4 regions of the Vibrio apostichopi genome follow, and region 1 is predicted to be linked to each of the others. Evidence: predicted binding sites of a transcription regulator. Region 1 holds the regulator's gene; each other region holds the start of a gene.

Region 1 (4,765 bases):
AAGAAAGCTATAAGCTATAAGCTATAAAATGAAACGCAAATAAAAAGCCGAGACATCAATGATGTCTCGGCTTTTTTACGTTCAAATTTTGTTGCTGACTAGAACTCCTAAAGGGAATCAGTCTCCAGCAAACATGTAACCTTCACCGTGAACCGTCACAAAGATTTGTGGGTTCTTAGGGTCAAACTCCATCTTCGCACGCATGCGACGGATTAACACGTCGATGGTTCGGTCATTTGGAGCATCCACTCGGTGGCTGATCATGTTCAAAATACGTTCACGACTTAACACTTGGTTAGGGTAAGAAGAAAGCGCAACGAGCAGCTCATATTCTGCTTTAGTCAGCTTAACTGGCTCACCGTTTTTACTTAAAGCACGACGAGGGATATCAAACGTCCACTCACCAAAACGAACCACAGATTCGTCTTCTGCTTCAACTGTCGCACCAACCGCTGTTTTACGAGCAGCAGCAATACGCCAAAGTAAGTTTTTAACTCGAACTAATAACTCGCGAAGTTCGAAGGGTTTAGTAACATAATCGTCTGCGCCCATTTCTAGGCCTACAATTTTGTCGATGCTATCCGTGCGTCCAGTAACTAAAATAATCCCAATGTCCGATTGACTGCGTAATTCGCGAGTTAGCATCAATCCATCTTCGCCTGGTAAGTTGATGTCTAGCATAATGAGGTCAACGTTGTTTTCTTCCAACACGTTTCTCATTTGAGCGCCGCTTTCCGCTTCACTCACTGTGTAACCTTCGTTCTGGAAATATCCAACCAGCTTACTGCGGGTTACCACATCATCTTCTACGACTAATACGTGATAGCTCATCTACACCACTTTTCTTATTTAATAGTTTCAGTAACCATTCTATTCATAACTAGTAACAATTCTAGTGGTACAGCAGATAAAAGCGAGAAACATGAATCTTTTTTGATACAAGACAATCTAAAACCTTGCTATTTATCGTCCATCGCAATTCAATATAGGCATTACGACTAACGAGTCACTTTGCGTTTAGCAAATAACCTTGTTATTGAGCCTTGGTGTGCTTATGCCCAAATGACTTCACGATGCTTGGGTATATAAACATCACAAGACTAAATCAGGATCTATGAAATGAAAGATACGAAAGCATTCAACGAACAAAGAGCTGAAATATACTGGTGGCTATCAAGCTTGTTCGCTAAAGAGCTCACACAAGAAGAACTCGATCACTACCACTCTGTTGAGATTCGTTCTTTTCTGACTGGTTTAGGCGAAAACGAAACACTTAAGCCTGCGATTGATAAACTGGTAGACGCATTGAACCGTCTACAAACACGTGAAGATGCCCAACTAGAACTGTCTGCTGACTTCTGCGATCTATTCTTAAAGACAGATAAACATGGTGCTCTACCTTACGCTTCAATGTATATCGGCGAAACGGGTCTGTTAAACGACAAGCCAGCCAAAGACATGGAAGACATCATGGCTAAGCACAACTTGGTGGTAAACCAAGATCTAAAAGAACCAGCCGACCACATTGCTATCGAACTTGATTTCCTTGGTAATCTCATCATCCGTTCAAATGAAACTGAGCTTGAAGAAGAATTAGAAAAATCGTTCGCTGTTCAACAACAGTTTATTGAACAACAACTTCTTACTTGGGTACCAAAGTTCAACGCTAGATGTCGTGAGATCGATTCATTCGGTTTCTATGCATCGGTTGCCTCTCTTCTCGTTGCCTTCTGTAATCTGGACACTCAGTATTTAGCGGGTGAATAAGATTCGCTGATGATTAAGTAAACAAATTCAATAAAATGTGACAATTCACCCAGATTTCTGGGTGAATTTTATTGCGAGTAATTTCTAGTCAGTCTAAAATTGTGACCGCAAACGATAAAATATGAAACATTCACGAAATGCTATGCTTATTTAAGTTCAGAGCATTTCGGTGTTAAGACAAGCCGCTCAATAGCGGTTTTTTGTTTTTTAGCACTTTAATACCCCAAAGAGCCCTACAAATTTAAGCTCTTAGTTAGGTAGCTTAACGGCTACTTTATTCCGTACTTTGGGAAAGTAGCTTCTAATAGGATAAAACCATGGCCACGATAAAAGATGTCGCTCGCTTAGCAGGCGTATCAACTACCACCGTTTCTCACGTAATCAACAAAACGCGTTTTGTTGCAGAAGCGACTCAAGAGAAAGTAAACAAAGCCGTTGACGAATTAAACTACGCGCCAAGTGCTGTTGCTCGTAGCTTGAAATGCAATTCAACACGCACTATCGGCATGCTAGTGACTCAATCAACAAACCTCTTCTTCTCTGAAGTGATCGATGGTGTTGAAAGCTACTGCTACCGTCAAGGTTACACTTTGATTCTGTGTAACACGGGTGGTATCTATGAGAAGCAACGTGACTACATTCGAATGCTTGCAGAAAAACGTGTAGATGGCATCTTGGTTATGTGTTCTGACTTAACAGAAGAACTTCGTGGCATGTTAGATCGCCATGCAGATATCCCAAAAGTTGTCATGGATTGGGGGCCTGAAACCTCTCAGGCTGATAAAATCATCGATAACTCTGAAGAAGGCGGCTACCTAGCAACTAAGTACCTGCTAGAACGTGGTCACACAAAGATTGCTTGTTTAAGTGGCCACTTAGACAAAGCAGCATGTGTAGAACGCATCGCGGGTTACAAACGCGCACTCAATGAAGCGAAGGTCACAACCGACGAAAAGCTCATCATTGAAGGTAACTTTGAGTGTGATACCGCTGTACTTGCGGCTGATAAAATTGCTCAGATGGAAGATCGCCCTACCGCTGTGTTCTGTTTTAACGACACAATGGCACTTGGCCTAATGAGTCGCCTGCAACAGCAAGGCATTCGTATTCCTGAAGATATTTCGGTTATCGGTTACGACAACATTGAACTTGCAGAATACTTCTCTCCACCATTGACGACGGTTCACCAACCTAAACGTCGTGTTGGTAAAAATGCATTCGAAATTTTATTGGAACGCATTAAAGATAAAGATCATGAAAAACGTGTCTTCGAAATGCATCCTGAAATTGTTGAACGAAGCACAGTTAAAACGTTAAATTAATTGATAAATCGAGTTTAATTTCATTAAGCGCACCTTTGGGTGCGCTTTTTTTATAAGCAGCCAAAATAAACCCAGTTGCATAACACCAAGATCATTAATTGAAGCAACATCACATTTTGAAATATCAGGTGTGAGCCTCATTCAACAAAAACTTTATTCTATTAAGTCAGTCACGCACAGGGCAAACCACTCGAAAGAGTGAGACGCAAAGCTTCCGGCCTAAACCACTCGTTGGTATGGTAGCGGGGTTACCGATGGCAAAATGCAGTAGTTACTAACAATTTAGTAATTTACGGCTTATTGACAATTTAATTGCAACATTTTGCTAATCTCTCGGACCTGCTTATTTGGTGGCGTAGTTCAAATACACCGAGATAAATAACATGGATAAACCGATACTAAAGGACTCAATGAAATTATTTGAGCCCCTAGGAAAAATAAAATCACGCTCAATGTTTGGTGGATTCGGGCTTTTTGCTGATGACACTATGTTTGCTCTGGTTGTAAATGACCAGCTGCACATAAGAGCGGACAAAGACACAACAAAGCAATTCGAGCAACAAGGGTTTCAACCATACGTCTACAAAAAACGTGGTTTCCCTGTCGTCACTAAGTATTTCGCATTGCCGGAAGGTTTGTGGCAAGACCAAGAAAAAATCTTGCAACTTGCTACGACGTCTCTGGGTTTTGCTAAAGAAGAGAAAGCTGAGCAGTCTTCTGCTAAGCCAACTCGACTAAAGGACCTCCCTAACCTTCGACTGGCTACCGAGCGTATGTTGAAAAAGGCGGGGATCGATTCCGTAGAATGTTTATATGAATCTGGCTCTGTAAACGCATTTAACGCCATCAAGGAATCGCATGCTTCCTCAGTCAGCATTGAGCTGCTTTGGGCGCTTGAAGGTGCGATCAATGGTACTCATTGGTCTGTAATACCGCAGCAACGTCGTGAAGAGCTTATCAGTCGCGTCAATTAATATTGTCAGTTCAAACTATCTACATAACTAAGCCGCATTCTTGCGGCTTTTTTTATAAAAGTTGTACCGTCCTAAATATGGTTGACACATTTCCAACATGAAATTGGAGAGTGTCATGAAAACAACAAGTAGACGTACTCAACGAGATTATTCTCTTGCCTTTAAATTGGCAGTCGTAAGCCAAGTTGAAAAAGGCGAAATGACTTATAAGCAAGCTCAAGAACGTTATGGGATCCAAGGTCGCTCTACCGTTTTAGTTTGGCTTCGCAAACATGGTCAACTAGATTGGTCTAAAGGAACAGAACAATCGAGAGCGTTAGGAGCGACTATGTCAAACTCTTCCTCAACTCAAACCCCAGAGCAACGAATCAAAGAACTCGAGCAGCAATTAGAAGAGACTCAGCTCAAAGCTGAGTTCTTTGAAGCGGTTGTAAAAGTCATGGATCGAGATTTCGGTGTCCGAATCTCAAAGAAGCGCAAGGCCGAGTTATTAAGGAAAAAACGGTCAGAAAGTTGACCGTCACTAAAGCTTGTCACTTCATCGGTATTACACGACAAGCTTTCTACAAGCGCTGTGTTACAGAAATTCATCAGACAAAGAAAGATGAATCAGTACTCGGTTTTGTGAAGGAGCAAAGGATGATGCACCCTCGTATAGGGGCTCGTAAGATCAAGTATTTACTTGCTCAGAATGATATTGAA
Region 2 (4,765 bases), 290 kb from region 1:
TTCTTATTGTCGGTCTGCTTTTAGGTCCCGGTCTCAACATCCTTAATCCCGATGCCATTTTTGGTGACGTGCTATTTCCGCTGATTTCATTAGGTGTCGCCATCATTCTGTTTGAAGGTGCATTGACCCTGAACTTCAAAGAAATAAGAGGTCACGGTCGCATGGTGACGCACCTCGTGAGTTTCGGTATGTTGATTACATGGGCGTGCATTGTCGTTGGTGCTCATTACTTTGTGGATTTCAGTTGGCCATTAGCCGCGTTGTTTGCCGCCTTAGTGGTGGTCACGGGGCCAACCGTTATTGTTCCCATGCTGCGCAGCATTCAACCCAAATCTTCGTTAGGCAGTATCTTGCGCTGGGAAGGGATAGTGATTGACCCGATTGGCGCTCTGTTTGCTGTTCTCGTTTACGAATACATTGTCTCTTCAGCCGATCCTACGGGCCATGTCCTGTCGGCCTTAGGGCTGACTCTGGCCATCGGTTTAGGCTTGGGGATCATCGGTGGCTATTTGATTGCCAAAATGCTGCAAGGGCATTGGGTTCCGCACTATTTGCGGAACGTGGCAGTCCTGACGCTAATGCTGGCGGCGTTCTCTTTTTCTAATGACTTAAGTGAAGAATCTGGCTTATTAACCGTGACCATCATGGGGATTTGGCTTGCCAACGTGAAAGGCTTGGATCTTGAAGATATTATTGAGTTCAAAGAGACCTTAACCGTGTTACTCATTTCTGCCTTGTTTATCTTACTGGCGAGTCGACTCGATTCAGGAACTTTCCTCTCGATAGGTTGGGGCGGTATTGGCTTATTAGCGGTCGTTATGCTGGTGGCTCGCCCGCTGAGTGTGTGGATCAGTGGGATCGGCACGGATCTTACCTCGGCAGATAAATGGTTTTTAAGCTGGATGGCGCCTCGCGGGATCGTCGCGGCTGCGGTTTCTTCTCTGTTTGCTATCAAACTTCAAGAGAAGCAATTGATTGAAGGGGCAGATTTACTGGTGCCAATGGTGTTCTTGGTCATCATCGGTACGGTTGTTATTCAGAGCCTTACCGCAAGTTGGTGGGCAAGAAGGTTGGGTGTGACGCAAGAGAAAGCGCAAGGGGTTATCTTCTTTGGCGCGACTCATTTTGCAAGACAGTTTGCCAAGGTGCTGGCGACACACAACATCAACAGTGTGCTTGCTGATACCAACTGGGAAAGCATTCGTTTGGCGCGTATGGATAACTTGAATGTCTATTTTGGTAACCCAGCCTCAAGCCATGCGGAAAACAATTTGGAATTGGATGGGATAGGGCTCGCGATGATCGTCTCGCCTTATCGTCAAACCAACCCATTAGTCAGCATGCATTATCAAGATGAGTTCGGTGAAAATAAGGTGTTTGAGCTTGAATCGACAGAGACTAAACACGAAAGGCACTCAGTGAGCCGAGATGGCAACAGAAGTCTGTTTTCGGAAGGAATTACCTATTCCAAGCTTAACTCCTTGATGGCTCAAGGTAGCCAAATTAAGAGCACGGGTTTGACCGAAGCATTTGACCTTAATGAGTTTAACGCGCTATATCCTAAAGCGATTCCATTGGGTGTGATTACTGGGGGTGACTTCCGTTTAGTGACACAAGGTTCTGATTTGGAAAAACTCATATCAACGGAGTGTGCGATCATCAGTTTATTGCCACCTTCGGATCAAAATGAAAGAGTTGACACTCCAGATAAGTAGAGAGTGCTCTGTATAAAATCGAGTCGCTGTGTATCAAAAATGAATGGCTCAGTATCAAAAAAGCCGCAACGTTTTCACGCTGCGGCTTTCTAATTTTGCTCTAGCTTATTTTACTCTAGGGCGAGGCAATTCATGCCAACGGTATTGTTACCGAGACTGTCGTTCGCAAATTACTTCGAGTGAAACTGCTCACAAGCAATCATTGTGTTCTCGATTAGGCTCGCTACTGTCATTGGACCAACACCACCCGGAACGGGTGTGATGAAGCTTGCGCTCTCTTTCGCGACATCATATTCAACATCACCAACGAGCTTGCCAGATTCCAAACGGTTGATACCTACATCGACCACAACTGCGCCTTTCTTAATCCAAGCACCAGGAATGAAGTTAGGCTTACCAACGGCTACCACAACAACATCTGCTTGACGTACATGACCTTCAAGGTCTTTGGTGAAGCGGTGGCATGTTGTTGTCGTGCAACCTGCTAGAAGAAGCTCTAGAGTCATTGGGCGGCCTACGATGTTTGATGCGCCAACAACAACCGCGTGCTTGCCGCGTAAATCGATGTTGTAACGGTCAAGCAGCGTGATGATACCTTTAGGCGTACAAGAGCGTAGCTTAGGCATACGTTGAGCCAAACGGCCTACGTTGTAAGGGTGGAAGCCATCAACGTCTTTCTCTGGCGTGATGCGCTCAAGAACGTGAGTGGTATCAATACCAGCAGGCAAAGGCAGTTGAACTAGGATGCCATCAATCTCAGGGTCTTCATTTAATTGGTCGACGAGCGTTAGCAGATCATTTTCTGTCGCCGTCGCTGGTAAATCAAAAGACTTTGAAACGAAGCCTACTTCTTGACACGCTTTACGCTTACTTCCAACGTAAACCTGAGAGGCAGGGTCTTCACCCACTAAAACTACCGCTAGGCCCGGAGCGCGCAATCCAGCTTCTGTACGAGCCTTTACACGTGCCGCAACTTCAGAGCGAACGGTTTGAGAAATTAGCTTTCCATCAATATTTTGAGCAGTCATGAATTTCCTTAGTATTGATATTCAAGTTAGTGGCTGATGTTTTGGGCGCATTATTCCAGAAAATCTTTTTGATTACCATCAAGCAAACGTTTGCTTTGGTCTATTTTCCAACACTTATAATCTCATTGCCCTTTTTTTACTCACTTGGATCAGAATGTTACACAAAGCCGTTGCTTTACTGATTCGAATTCGTATAATCCTTTCCTGTAGCGCGCCCTTAGCTCAGCTGGATAGAGCACCTCCCTTCTAAGGAGGTGGTCGAAGGTTCGAATCCTTCAGGGCGTACCACTATTTAAAGAAACCCGATAACTCTCTGAGTTGTCGGGTTTTTTGCATTTCAGAACGACTTAATCGATCAATACCATGTTTTGCATTTAGATGTCTCCGTCTTTCGGCTTTTGCTAAACTGCAACAAGCTGTGGGGTATATCTAAGACCTAACATACTGCACCTGTCTTCCAAGTAACTTTCGGTAACAACGTCGAAGCCGAATTTACCATAGTAGTCTTTGAGATGTGCTTGTGCCGAAATAAAAATTGAACAGTCAGGGTACACCTCGCGGGTTGCATCAAAGCTCACTTGCATCAGCTGGTTACCAATCTGTTTACCTCGATAATCCTTTGCTACGATCACTCGTCCGATACACACATCATTCGCATCAGAATCCAGCAGAGGAAGAACATCAATTGGGTATCCCAGCTTCTGAGCCATAATTCGGCTATAAGCGACAAGGCGTTCGTTCTCATAGCCCATGACGTGATAAGTCTCTGGGTGGTTATCTTTGCTATCCAAATCGCTGTATGGCGTATTCATATCGACGATAAAAATGTCGACTCTTTGTTGCAAGAAATCATAGAGCTCTTGAACAGACAGATCCGCAAATTTTTTAACTCTCCACTCAATCATTATTCTTCTCCTTATTATTGTGGGCTACAACATAGAGAGTATTTAAACCGAGTTCATTAACCTTTGTTAACTGGCCTTGTTACGAGGGAAAAATGACTGACTTGGTTTAATAACTGACTTGGTTTAAAGGCGATAAACCGGAAAGGGCAAAGGTATTGATTTTTTGCCTTTCGAGCATACTAAAAACACGGCTCTTTATGCGCGACTCATTTCCTTCGTTATTCATTTCATTCGGCTCATGTAATAGAAAGTTAAAATTGTTCGTTTTTTGGGGTTTACATCATTTGGTAATAAAGCCACTATGAATTCATGAAGAATAGACAAGTAAAGCTATTAGCTGGTTGGTTTAGGAATCAAACCTTCTGATTGATGGCTGATTTAGAGGAAGTAATGGCAGGAAACAGTATCGGACAACATTTCCGCGTGACTACGTTCGGAGAAAGTCACGGTATCGCACTAGGATGTATCGTAGATGGGTGCCCACCAGGATTAGAAATTACCGAAGCAGACCTTCAAAGAGATTTGGATCGTCGTCGCCCTGGTACTTCTCGTTATACAACGGCTCGCCGTGAAGCGGATGAAGTAAAGATTCTATCCGGTGTATTTGAAGGCCAAACTACGGGTACTTCTATTGGTCTATTGATTGAAAACACAGACCAACGCTCTAAAGACTATTCCGAAATTAAAGACAAGTTCCGCCCTGGCCACGCTGATTATACCTACCATCAAAAGTACGGTGTGCGTGATTACCGAGGTGGCGGTCGCTCTTCTGCTCGTGAAACTGCAATGCGTGTTGCGGCAGGTGCGATTGCGAAGAAATACCTGAAACAAGAATTTGGTGTTGAAATCCAAGCATACCTTTCTCAAATGGGTGATATCTCAATTGATAAAGTGGATTGGAACGAGATTGAAAACAACGCTTTCTTCTGTCCTGATGCCGACAAAGTACCGGAATTTGACCAACTGATTCGTGACTTGCTAAAAGAAGGCAACTCGATCGGTGCGAAGATTCAAGTGGTTGCGACTAAAGTGCCTGTGGGCCTTGGTGAGCCAATCTTTGATCGTCTAGATGCAGACATCGCGCACGCTCTAATGAGCATCAATGCGGTGAAAGGTG
Region 3 (4,765 bases), 1.2 Mb from region 1:
TTGCAGGTGGATCAAGATGAGCTGGAAGATGAGCTTCTTCGAGCAGGGTTTCACCAAGATGATATTTATAAGGCCCTCCATTGGTTAGAAGATCTTGCGGCATTGCAAGATACCGAGAACCAAGCGGCGATTAGTGTGTGTTCTAATACTTCGATGCGTATTTATACCAGTCGAGAGATTTCACGTATTAATATGGAGTGTCGAGGTTTCTTGCTGTTCCTCGAACAGATCAACGTACTCACGACAGAGATTCGTGAAATGGTGATTGATCGTGTGATGGGGCTTGAGACAAACGAATTTGAATTGGATGATCTGAAATGGATTATCTTAATGGTGCTATTTAATGTGCCGGGTAATGAAAGTGCTTACACGCAAATGGAAGAGCTGTTGTACACCAAAGAGCAAGGTATCTTGCATTAATACAGGCTTGTCATGAGTAGTAAGATTGATAATCAGCTTTTTTCAGCACATGAACATGCATTAGAGCATGAACCATGTCCACAGTGTGGTGGAGAGCTTCAGCTTCGCCATGGTAAGCACGGCCCATTTTTAGGCTGTAAGCAGTATCCGAGCTGTGATTACATCAAGCCTTTGCATCAAAACGATGGTCACGTGGTGAAAGAGTTGGGTGTACCGTGTCCTAAATGCCAAAATGAATTGGTACTAAGACAAGGTCGCTTTGGGATGTTTATTGGCTGTAGCAGCTATCCAGAGTGTAATCACATCGAATCTTTGGACCAACCAAAAGAACAACCTGAAGAGCAGCCACTGGTTGCTTGCCCGGAGTGTGGCAGAGGTCATTTGGTTGAGCGTAAATCTCGCTATGGCAAAACCTTCTATGCGTGTGATAACTACCCTAAGTGTAAGTTCGCAGTTAACCAACCACCAGTTATAGGTCGTTGTGAAGAGTGCCAGTTCCCGTTGTTACTTGAGAAGAAAACAGCCAGTGGTACCAAGAAACAATGTGCTGATCGCAAGTGTCATCACATTCAATCTCAATAACTCGATATTATAGCTACAAAAAAACAGCGCTCACTGAGCGCCGTTTTTGTATCCAATGAACCTTTTATATCAATAAGCCAATGTAGGGCTTACTTCATCTGCTCAGCAAACTCATGGACAGCAGGGTAGGCTTTTTTATCGAGAATATCTGCTAGTGAACATAATGTTCTTTGCAGTTCTGCGTTGTAATCAGCGCTCACGTTAATGTGGCCCATCTTACGATCTGCACGCTTCTCTTTACCATACCAATGAACATGACAACCACCTTGAGCAAGAATTGCTTCAGGAAGAGTATCTTCACCAAGAATGTTGATCATTGCGGTTGGACGAATCAGTTTAGTGCTACCTAGTGGCATACCACACACTGCACGCAGGTGGTTTTCAAACTGACAAGTCTCTGCGCCTTGCTGCGTCCAGTGGCCCGAGTTATGAACACGTGGTGCAATCTCATTAACAAGCAGTGAACCTTGAACGTCAAAGAACTCAAGTGCTAGCACGCCAACGTAATCTAAACGTTCAGCAATGGCAGTGAACATGGCTTTCGCTTGCTCTTGCAGTTCAATGTCATCAATCGCTGTCGATAAGCTCAACACGCCGTCGGTGTGAACATTTTCAGCCAGTGGGTACACCTGAATCTCACCATTGGCGCCACGAGCACCAACCAGTGATACTTCACGGTCAAACGGAACGAACTCTTCAGCCACAATCGCTTGGTTGTCGGTCGCGGCAATGCACTCAGCCATTTCTGCCCAAGTCGCGTCAACATTGTCTAATGTCTTTAAGCGCCATTGACCTTTGCCATCGTAGCCGCCAAGTGTGCTCTTCAACACCATTGGTAAGCCAACGTGAGCAATTGCAGCGTCAAAGTCTTCGCGAGAGTTAATCACGTAGTACTTAGCATTCTTCACGTTCGCTTCGTCTAACAGGGCTTTTTCAAGACGACGGTCACCGCCAGCTTTGATTGCTTCTGTTGTCGGTAAGAACTTACCGCTGCGCTCACACACTTCAAGTACATCGTAAGGGATGTGTTCGAACTCTGCAGTAATGACGTCCGCACGCTCAATCGCATTGTCTAAGCCGTTGCCTAGAATTGCTTGCGTTAATGGGTGAACAATATTTTTGCTGCCAACATCAAAAGCAGAAATTTCAATATTCAGCGGTGCCCCAGCTAGGGACATCATGCGAGCAAGTTGGCCCGCGCCTAACACAAGAACATGCATGGGAATTAGTCCTCTGCAGGGTTTGGATTAGCAAGAACCGTTTCTGTTTGCTCAGAGCGGAACGCTTCTACTTTCGCCATTACTTCTTCATTGTGTGTACCAATGATTTGAGCGGCTAGGATACCAGCGTTAGCAGCGCCAGCTTCACCTATAGCAAGAGTACCTACCGCGATACCTTTTGGCATCTGTACGATAGAAAGTAGCGAGTCCATGCCTTTCAGTGCTTTAGACTGAACAGGAACACCAAGAACTGGGACGCTTGTGAAAGCAGCCGCCATGCCCGGGAGGTGAGCTGCACCGCCAGCACCAGCAATAATCACTTTAATACCGCGCTCTTTCGCACTGGTTGCGTAGTCTGCTAGCAACTGAGGTGTACGGTGAGCAGAAACCACTTTTGTTTCGTACGCCACGCCAAACTGATCCAACATTTCTGCAGCTAGCTTCATTGTTGGCCAATCAGATTTAGAACCCATGATAATACCGACAGTCATCTCAAACTCCTTCAGGTACGATTTAATTAGTGATTAGATATTTTGCGCGCATTATACGGGTAAAATTGCTTAAGGAAAACGTTTGCGTCAGTCTAAGTTGTTAATTGATACATTTTATAAACAAATAGCTTTAGTCACAGTGAATGATAATTTGTACACTTAGCGAATTCGATAACAGAATTAATGAGGCAACCCGTGGATAACTTTCAACATACATTGCAGGCATTACAGCAAGGTGAAGTCATTGCTTACCCGACTGAAGGCGTTTTTGGGGTCGGTTGTGATCCCGATAATCCACAAGCCATTAAGAAATTGCTCGACTTAAAACAGCGACCGATGGAGAAAGGGTTGATCTTAATAGCAGCAAGTTACGAGCAATTGTTGCCTTATATTGACGAAAGCCAACTGACTGAAGCACAGTTAGCGACAGTGAAAGCAACATGGCCGGGTCCGGTCACTTGGATCATGCCAACCAGTAGCAAAGTAACTGATTGGGTCAGCGGCCAGTTTGATTCCATCGCGGTACGAGTGACGGATCACCCTTTGGTTCAAAGAATGTGTAATGAGTTCGGCAAGCCGTTAACCTCTACCAGTGCCAACCTGACTGGCGAGCCGCCTTGTATGACGACTGAAGAAGTTCAACAGCAACTGGGTCAACACTTAGTCGCGATTCTAGAAGGTCAAACGGGTGGCCGTGAGAAGCCAAGCGAAATTAGAGATGCAAAAACGTCGAAAATATTAAGACAGGGTTAAACCCTGCAAAGGAAGTAAGATGTCAGCAATTGATAAAGAAGCAGTAAAGCAGTTTTTACTGAGCCTACAAGATTCGATTTGCCAGCAGCTTGAGCAGGCTGATGGTGTAGCGTTGTTTGAAGAAGATGCATGGGAGCGAGAACCTGGCGATCGTCTAGGTGGCGGTGGTCGTACTCGCGTGATGACCAATGGTGCTTTATTTGAACAGGGTGGAGTTAACTTCTCTCACGTCGCTGGTAAAGCGATGCCTGCCTCTGCAACCGCTCACCGTCCTGAGTTAGCCGGACGAAAGTTTGAAGCGATGGGTGTGTCGTTAGTTATCCACCCTAAAAACCCTTATATCCCAACCTCACACGCCAACGTACGCTTCTTTATTGCTGAAAAGGAAGGGGAAGACCCTATCTGGTGGTTCGGTGGTGGTTTTGATTTAACTCCATTCTATCCTTTCGATGAAGATTGCCAATCTTGGCATCAAACCGCTAAAGACCTGTGTGCACCATTTGGTGATGACGTTTATCAAGAACACAAGGAATGGTGTGACAAGTACTTCTATTTGCCTCACCGAGACGAAACACGTGGTGTTGGTGGTCTGTTCTTTGATGATCTGAATGAGTGGGGTTTCTATAAGAGCTTTGCTTATATGCAGGCTGTCGGTGAAGGCTTTGCAGCCGCCTATCTACCAATTGTAGAACGACGAAAAGATACGTCTTACGGTGAGCGCGAGCGTGACTTCCAACTTTATCGTCGTGGCCGCTATGTTGAATTCAACCTAGTTTACGACCGTGGTACCTTATTTGGTCTGCAAAGCGGTGGGCGCACAGAGTCTATATTGATGTCGATGCCGCCGTTGGCTCGTTGGGAATATCGCTATGAACCGCAAGCGGGCTCACCAGAAGCTCTGCTTTATAGTGACTACCTCAAACCTCGAGTTTGGTAGTTCTTCCTTCCTTATAGGGATAGTGATAGGGTCATCTACATAGATGACCCTTTTTATTATTTCTGTTAGGTAAGGATATGACACAGCAAGTAGATCGTTATGCCGTTTTCGGTAATCCTATTGGGCAAAGCAAATCGCCATTCATTCATACATTATTTGCTCGCCAAACCAGCCAACAACTTACCTATACAGCACTTCAGCCAGAACAAGGTGAATTCATCACTGCTGCCCAAGCGTTTTTTAGTGAAGGTGGTAGAGGGTGTAATGTCACAGCGCCATTTAAAGAAGATGCTTATCAGTTCGCTAATCGCCTGACTGAAAGAGCTGAACTAGCAGGTGCTGTAAACACACTGAAGAAGCTC
Region 4 (4,765 bases), 1.0 Mb from region 1:
AACGAAGACTTACAAAGAAATAGACCTACGATGAAACAATCTCTACTGATTTGGCTTGATGCCGCACGACCAAAAACTCTACCTCTCGCACTTGTCTCTATTCTTACAGGAAGTAGTTTAGCGTTCGCCAACGACCAATTTTCTTTGTCGATAGCCCTGCTGGCATTTTTAACCGCCACGCTATTACAGATTTTATCGAATTTAGCGAATGACTATGGCGATGCGGTTAAAGGCACGGATAACGACAAACGCCTAGGCCCGATGAGAGCCATGCAATCGGGCGCTGTCACCGCACAAACCATGAAACAAGCGATCATTCTCAATATCGTATTTACGGTAATCGCAGGGTTGATTCTTATTTTTCATGCACTGAGTTCACTCGAAAACATCTTATCTTTCATTGCGTTAGGTGTTTTAGCGATTGTCGCTGCGATTGCCTATACCGTGGGTAATAAGCCTTATGGTTACATTGGCCTTGGCGACTTATCGGTGTTTATCTTCTTTGGCTTGTTAGGGGTTTCAGGTACTTACTTCTTACATACAGGTCATGTTGAGCCAAGCTTATTCCTTCCAGCGCTAGGCTGTGGACTAATGGCAGTTGCCGTTCTCAACATCAACAACATGCGTGATATTGAAAACGACAGCGAATGTGGCAAGCGCACCATGGCCGTTCGCCTAGGGCAACGTAAAGCTAAGCAGTACCATTTCGCGTTACTCGGTTTGGCACTTGCGTCTTTCGCCATCTACCTACTGATTCAAGAAAAACCGGTCTGGATTAGCCTGCCGTTTTTACTCAGCATTATTATTGTGTACAAGCATGGCAAGGCCGTTTGGGAAACCGAAAAACCGGCTCAGATTGCACCAATGATGCCCGTTATTGTGAAATGTTCACTGGTGACTAATCTACTGTTTGCAGGGGTTGTCGTAGCTCAAACTCTATTGAGTTAATTAAGACTAATCATTGCAAAGGGATCAAGCACCGATATACTCAAAGTAAGCTCATTGTTCAAAAGGTATGCTAATGGAATACAACACTTCAGCACTGTGCGACATATATTTGGATCAAGTTGATGTCGTGGAGCCAATGTTCAGTAATTTCGGTGGACGAGCGTCATTCGCCGGACAGATCTCGACGATAAAATGTTTTGAAGACAACGCATTAATTCGGTCTGTATTAGAACAAGATGGTCTGGGGCGGGTGTTGTTGATCGATGGTGGCGGCTCACTGAGAAAAGCGCTGATCGATGCTGAAATAGCCCTGCTTGCCGAAGACAATGAGTGGGAAGGTATTGTGGTTTACGGCTGCGTACGCGAAGTCGATGAGCTCGAAGACATGAACCTTGGTATTCAGGCTTTGGCCTCTATTCCCGTTGGTGCGAGCCAAGAAGGTGTTGGCGAATTAGACGTACCGGTCAACTTTGGCAGCGTAACTTTCTTGCCGGAAGATTACCTCTACGCAGACAACACGGGCATCATTCTTTCTGCTGAGCCTTTGGATGTTGAACTTGATTTGGATGTTGAAGAAGAAGAGCCAGAGTAACGATTCGAACGAATCACACCCAAGCTAACATTCGCAAACCAACACTTTGTAAATTAGTACGTTGCAACTTAGCACTGTGAAAATTAGAACAACAAACAAAAACGCCCGCTACTCAGTAGCGGGCGTTTTTTTTAAATCTGAAGAGTTGATTACTCTACGTCATCCATTTTACCTAGAAGGTTACGGATGCGATCTTGCCATGCAGAGTGCTCTTCCTGCATTTGCTGAGTTTTTTGCTCTAGGTCGTGACGGCTTGCTTTTAGCTCACCAGCTTCTGTTGCTAGTGCTTCTTTCTCTTCTTTAAGCTCTTCCACTTCCATTTGAAGAAGTGCAATTGTATCTACTGCTGTTTGAATTTTTGCTTCTAGCTGCTCTAGTACTTCAAAAGACATTCTGGCCTACCTTTAAGTTATCCGTTTGATGGTGAAGGTCTACTCCACTTATTTCCCCATTCTACTCAGCAGAGCAAGGATAAACACTCTATATATTCGATATTTTGCGCCATTCGATGAAAAAAACAGCGCTTTTTACCGAATATTGACGTGAATTATTACTACCACGTCAACAGACTGATTATTTTGATGAATATTACCTGTTTTCACCTGCAAATTGATCGAGAGCAATCCCCAAAAAACAAAAAGGCAAACGTTTCCTTTGGGATATGGTAAAATTCGCCGCGAAATTTCTATTCCCCCTTTGAAAATTTTGGAGTCCGCATGAAACGCGATTTAGCAATGTCATTCTCTCGTGTCACTGAAGGTGCAGCACTAGCTGGTTACAAGTGGCTTGGCCGCGGCGATAAAAACGCTGCAGATGGCGCTGCTGTAGAAGTAATGCGTAGCCTACTGAACAAAACCGAAATTAGCGGTGAGATCGTTATTGGCGAAGGTGAAATCGATGATGCACCTATGCTATACATCGGCGAAAACGTCGGTATTGGCGGTGATGCTGTAGATATCGCCGTTGACCCAATTGAAGGGACACGCATGACAGCAATGGGCCAATCAAATGCATTGGCTGTCTTGGCTGCAGGTGAGAAAGGTAGCTTCCTTAAAGCGCCTGACATGTACATGGAAAAATTAGTTGTTGGCCCTGGCGCAAAAGGCGCGATTGACCTAGAACTGCCACTGACAGAAAACCTAGAAAACATTGCGAAAGCACTAGGTAAAACACTCGATACACTAGTCGTAACCACTCTTGCTAAGCCACGTCATGATCAAGTGATTGCCGACATGCAGGCGATGGGCGTTCGTGTATTCGCAGTGCCAGACGGTGATGTAGCTGCTTCTATCTTAACGTGTATGCCGGACAGCGAAGTCGACGTAATGTACTGCATCGGCGGCGCACCTGAAGGTGTCGTTTCGGCGGCGGTTATTCGCGCACTCGACGGCGACATGCACGCACGTCTACTACCTCGTCATGAGGTAAAAGGCGATACAGAAGAGAACCGCAAACACGGTGAGCTTGAATTAGAGCGCTGTGCTGAAATGGGCGTAACGGCGGGTATCGTGTTGAAGATGGAAGACATGGCTCGTAGCGACAACGTTGTATTCTCTGCAACGGGTATTACTAAGGGTGACCTGCTAGAAGGCATCACTCGTACAGGCAATATCGCAACCACAGAAACACTGCTTATCCGTGGCCGCTGTCGTACTATTCGTCGCATCAAGTCGATTCACTACCTAGAGCGTAAAGACCCAGAAGTGATTGGTCACATCCTGTAAACCTAAACTAGGTTCAACAGAACACGCGAAGGCTGATACCAAGTATCAGCCTTTTGTTTTATTGGCCATCAATAACCCGTGCATTTCACCTACGCCATAGTAAATGGTTTGCTTTATAAACACCTTGCCTCATAATAGTAAGGTTCATTAGGTAGAGATAGTATGAAAACAAGCGACAAAATCTTACAGACCATTAAGCGTCAAGGCGCGGTAACCGCGAAACAACTGTCAGAAGAATTTGGCATGACGACAATGGGTGCCAGACAGCACCTACAAAGTTTGGAAGATGACGGTATTCTTGCGTTTCATGACGTCAAAGTAAAAGTAGGTCGCCCAACTCGTCATTGGTCACTGACTCAACAAGGTCATGGTCAATTTTCAGATCGACACGGTGAGCTCACGATTCAAGTGATAGATGCTGTCGAGAATCTGTTTGGTAAAGAGGGGCTAGCTAAAGTGGCCGCTGAACGTGAACAACACACGTTAAAGCAATACCAAACCGCCCTGTCTGGCTGCGACAACCTACTGAGTAAACTTGAAAAGCTAACCCAACTTCGAGAAGAAGAAGGGTATATGGCTGAACTTCAAGATCAAGGCGATCACTACATCTTGATCGAAAACCACTGCCCTATCTGTAAGGCTGCGACTCGCTGCCCTAGCCTGTGCCAATCAGAACTCAATGTTTTCAAAGAATTACTCAAAGACGAATGTCATGTGAGCCGCACTGAGCACATCATTACTGGCGAACGTCGTTGTACTTATACCCTAACGCCTAGCCACTAATACTGTCTCAATATTGAGAAAATAAAAATAGAACAAAATTTGTACAGATTTCTTTCTTAAGCTTAAAGCATATGAAACATGCTTAGTGCTAAGGAAGGAATGATGGGACATCCACAGCCAGATCAAAAACTGCCCCCCTTTGACGAACTTGTCCAACTCGCGAAAAGCGATCCGAAAGCATTCAATCAATTCAAACATGAGATGTGCGAACAGATGATTTGTTCAGCATCAGAAACCATGCAAGACAGGCTTCGTGCCCAACAGAGCCACATCGATTTAGTGGTTAGTCGTTGTAAAAACCCGCATCACACCAATGTCGTTTTGATGCAAGAATTAAGCTGCCAAGTGTGTAAGTTCCAAGACGCTCTACAAGGTCGTTGCGGCTTTGAAGAATCTCAGCCTGAAAATGTTGTGCCTTTTAGACCCAATACAGAACCCAAAATGTATTAAAGCGATACGAATTAAAAGCAGAAAAGTGAGCTATCTTAAAAACAAAAAAAGGAGCGCAATGCTCCCTTTTTACTGATGAATCATCCAATATTTATACTGGATCTTCGCCGTAGTCGTTACGACCTTCTGTGCCTTTCAATAAGCCACATTCAATCAGAATCCACAAGCCACACACTAATGCTGCAGCCGTTGCCGCCATATGAATAGGCGATACCGACTCTGTCGTGGTCGCAGCCATTGGTGAAGCAAGGCGACCTAGCACGAGTGG

The links. The regulator PurR, encoded in region 1, represses purine synthesis genes. The targets are predictions, from matches to a motif close to TNANGNAAACGTTTNCNTNA.
Region 2: folD (bifunctional methylenetetrahydrofolate dehydrogenase/methenyltetrahydrofolate cyclohydrolase FolD) is a predicted target of PurR. The motif match lies at 2,822-2,841, and genes of this name have one in related genera.
Region 3: purE (5-(carboxyamino)imidazole ribonucleotide mutase) is a predicted target of PurR. The motif match lies at 2,784-2,803, and genes of this name have one in related genera.
Region 4: glpX (class II fructose-bisphosphatase) is a predicted target of PurR. The motif match lies at 2,178-2,197, and genes of this name have one in related genera.

Annotation. Positions count from the first base shown of each region.
Region 1 is NZ_AP028067.1:2,492,132-2,496,896, forward strand. It holds gene torR (two-component system response regulator TorR) at 118-831, opposite strand; gene torD (molecular chaperone TorD) at 1,120-1,767, shown strand; gene purR (HTH-type transcriptional repressor PurR) at 2,085-3,089, shown strand; cyclic di-GMP riboswitch class I at 3,260-3,345, shown strand; gene QUF19_RS11085 (TfoX/Sxy family DNA transformation protein) at 3,473-4,063, shown strand; partial or broken gene QUF19_RS11090 (IS3 family transposase) at 4,179-4,765, shown strand, end outside.
Region 2 is NZ_AP028067.1:2,778,277-2,783,041, reverse strand. It holds gene QUF19_RS12355 (cation:proton antiporter) at 1-1,715, shown strand, start outside; gene folD (bifunctional methylenetetrahydrofolate dehydrogenase/methenyltetrahydrofolate cyclohydrolase FolD) at 1,886-2,743, opposite strand; tRNA gene QUF19_RS12345 (tRNA-Arg) at 2,955-3,031, shown strand; gene QUF19_RS12340 (GNAT family N-acetyltransferase) at 3,145-3,648, opposite strand; gene aroC (chorismate synthase) at 4,039-4,765, shown strand, end outside.
Region 3 is NZ_AP028067.1:3,741,334-3,746,098, reverse strand. It holds gene QUF19_RS16860 (DUF494 family protein) at 1-420, shown strand, start outside; gene QUF19_RS16855 (DNA topoisomerase family protein) at 433-1,002, shown strand; gene QUF19_RS16850 (5-(carboxyamino)imidazole ribonucleotide synthase) at 1,092-2,222, opposite strand; gene purE (5-(carboxyamino)imidazole ribonucleotide mutase) at 2,228-2,713, opposite strand; gene tsaC (L-threonylcarbamoyladenylate synthase type 1 TsaC) at 2,909-3,466, shown strand; gene hemF (oxygen-dependent coproporphyrinogen oxidase) at 3,486-4,403, shown strand; gene aroE (shikimate dehydrogenase) at 4,481-4,765, shown strand, end outside.
Region 4 is NZ_AP028067.1:3,510,628-3,515,392, forward strand. It holds gene QUF19_RS15775 (1,4-dihydroxy-2-naphthoate polyprenyltransferase) at 31-948, shown strand; gene rraA (ribonuclease E activity regulator RraA) at 1,022-1,540, shown strand; gene zapB (cell division protein ZapB) at 1,690-1,932, opposite strand; gene glpX (class II fructose-bisphosphatase) at 2,257-3,264, shown strand; gene QUF19_RS15795 (helix-turn-helix transcriptional regulator) at 3,427-4,047, shown strand; gene QUF19_RS15800 (DUF3135 domain-containing protein) at 4,150-4,497, shown strand; gene QUF19_RS15805 (DUF805 domain-containing protein) at 4,589-4,765, opposite strand, start outside.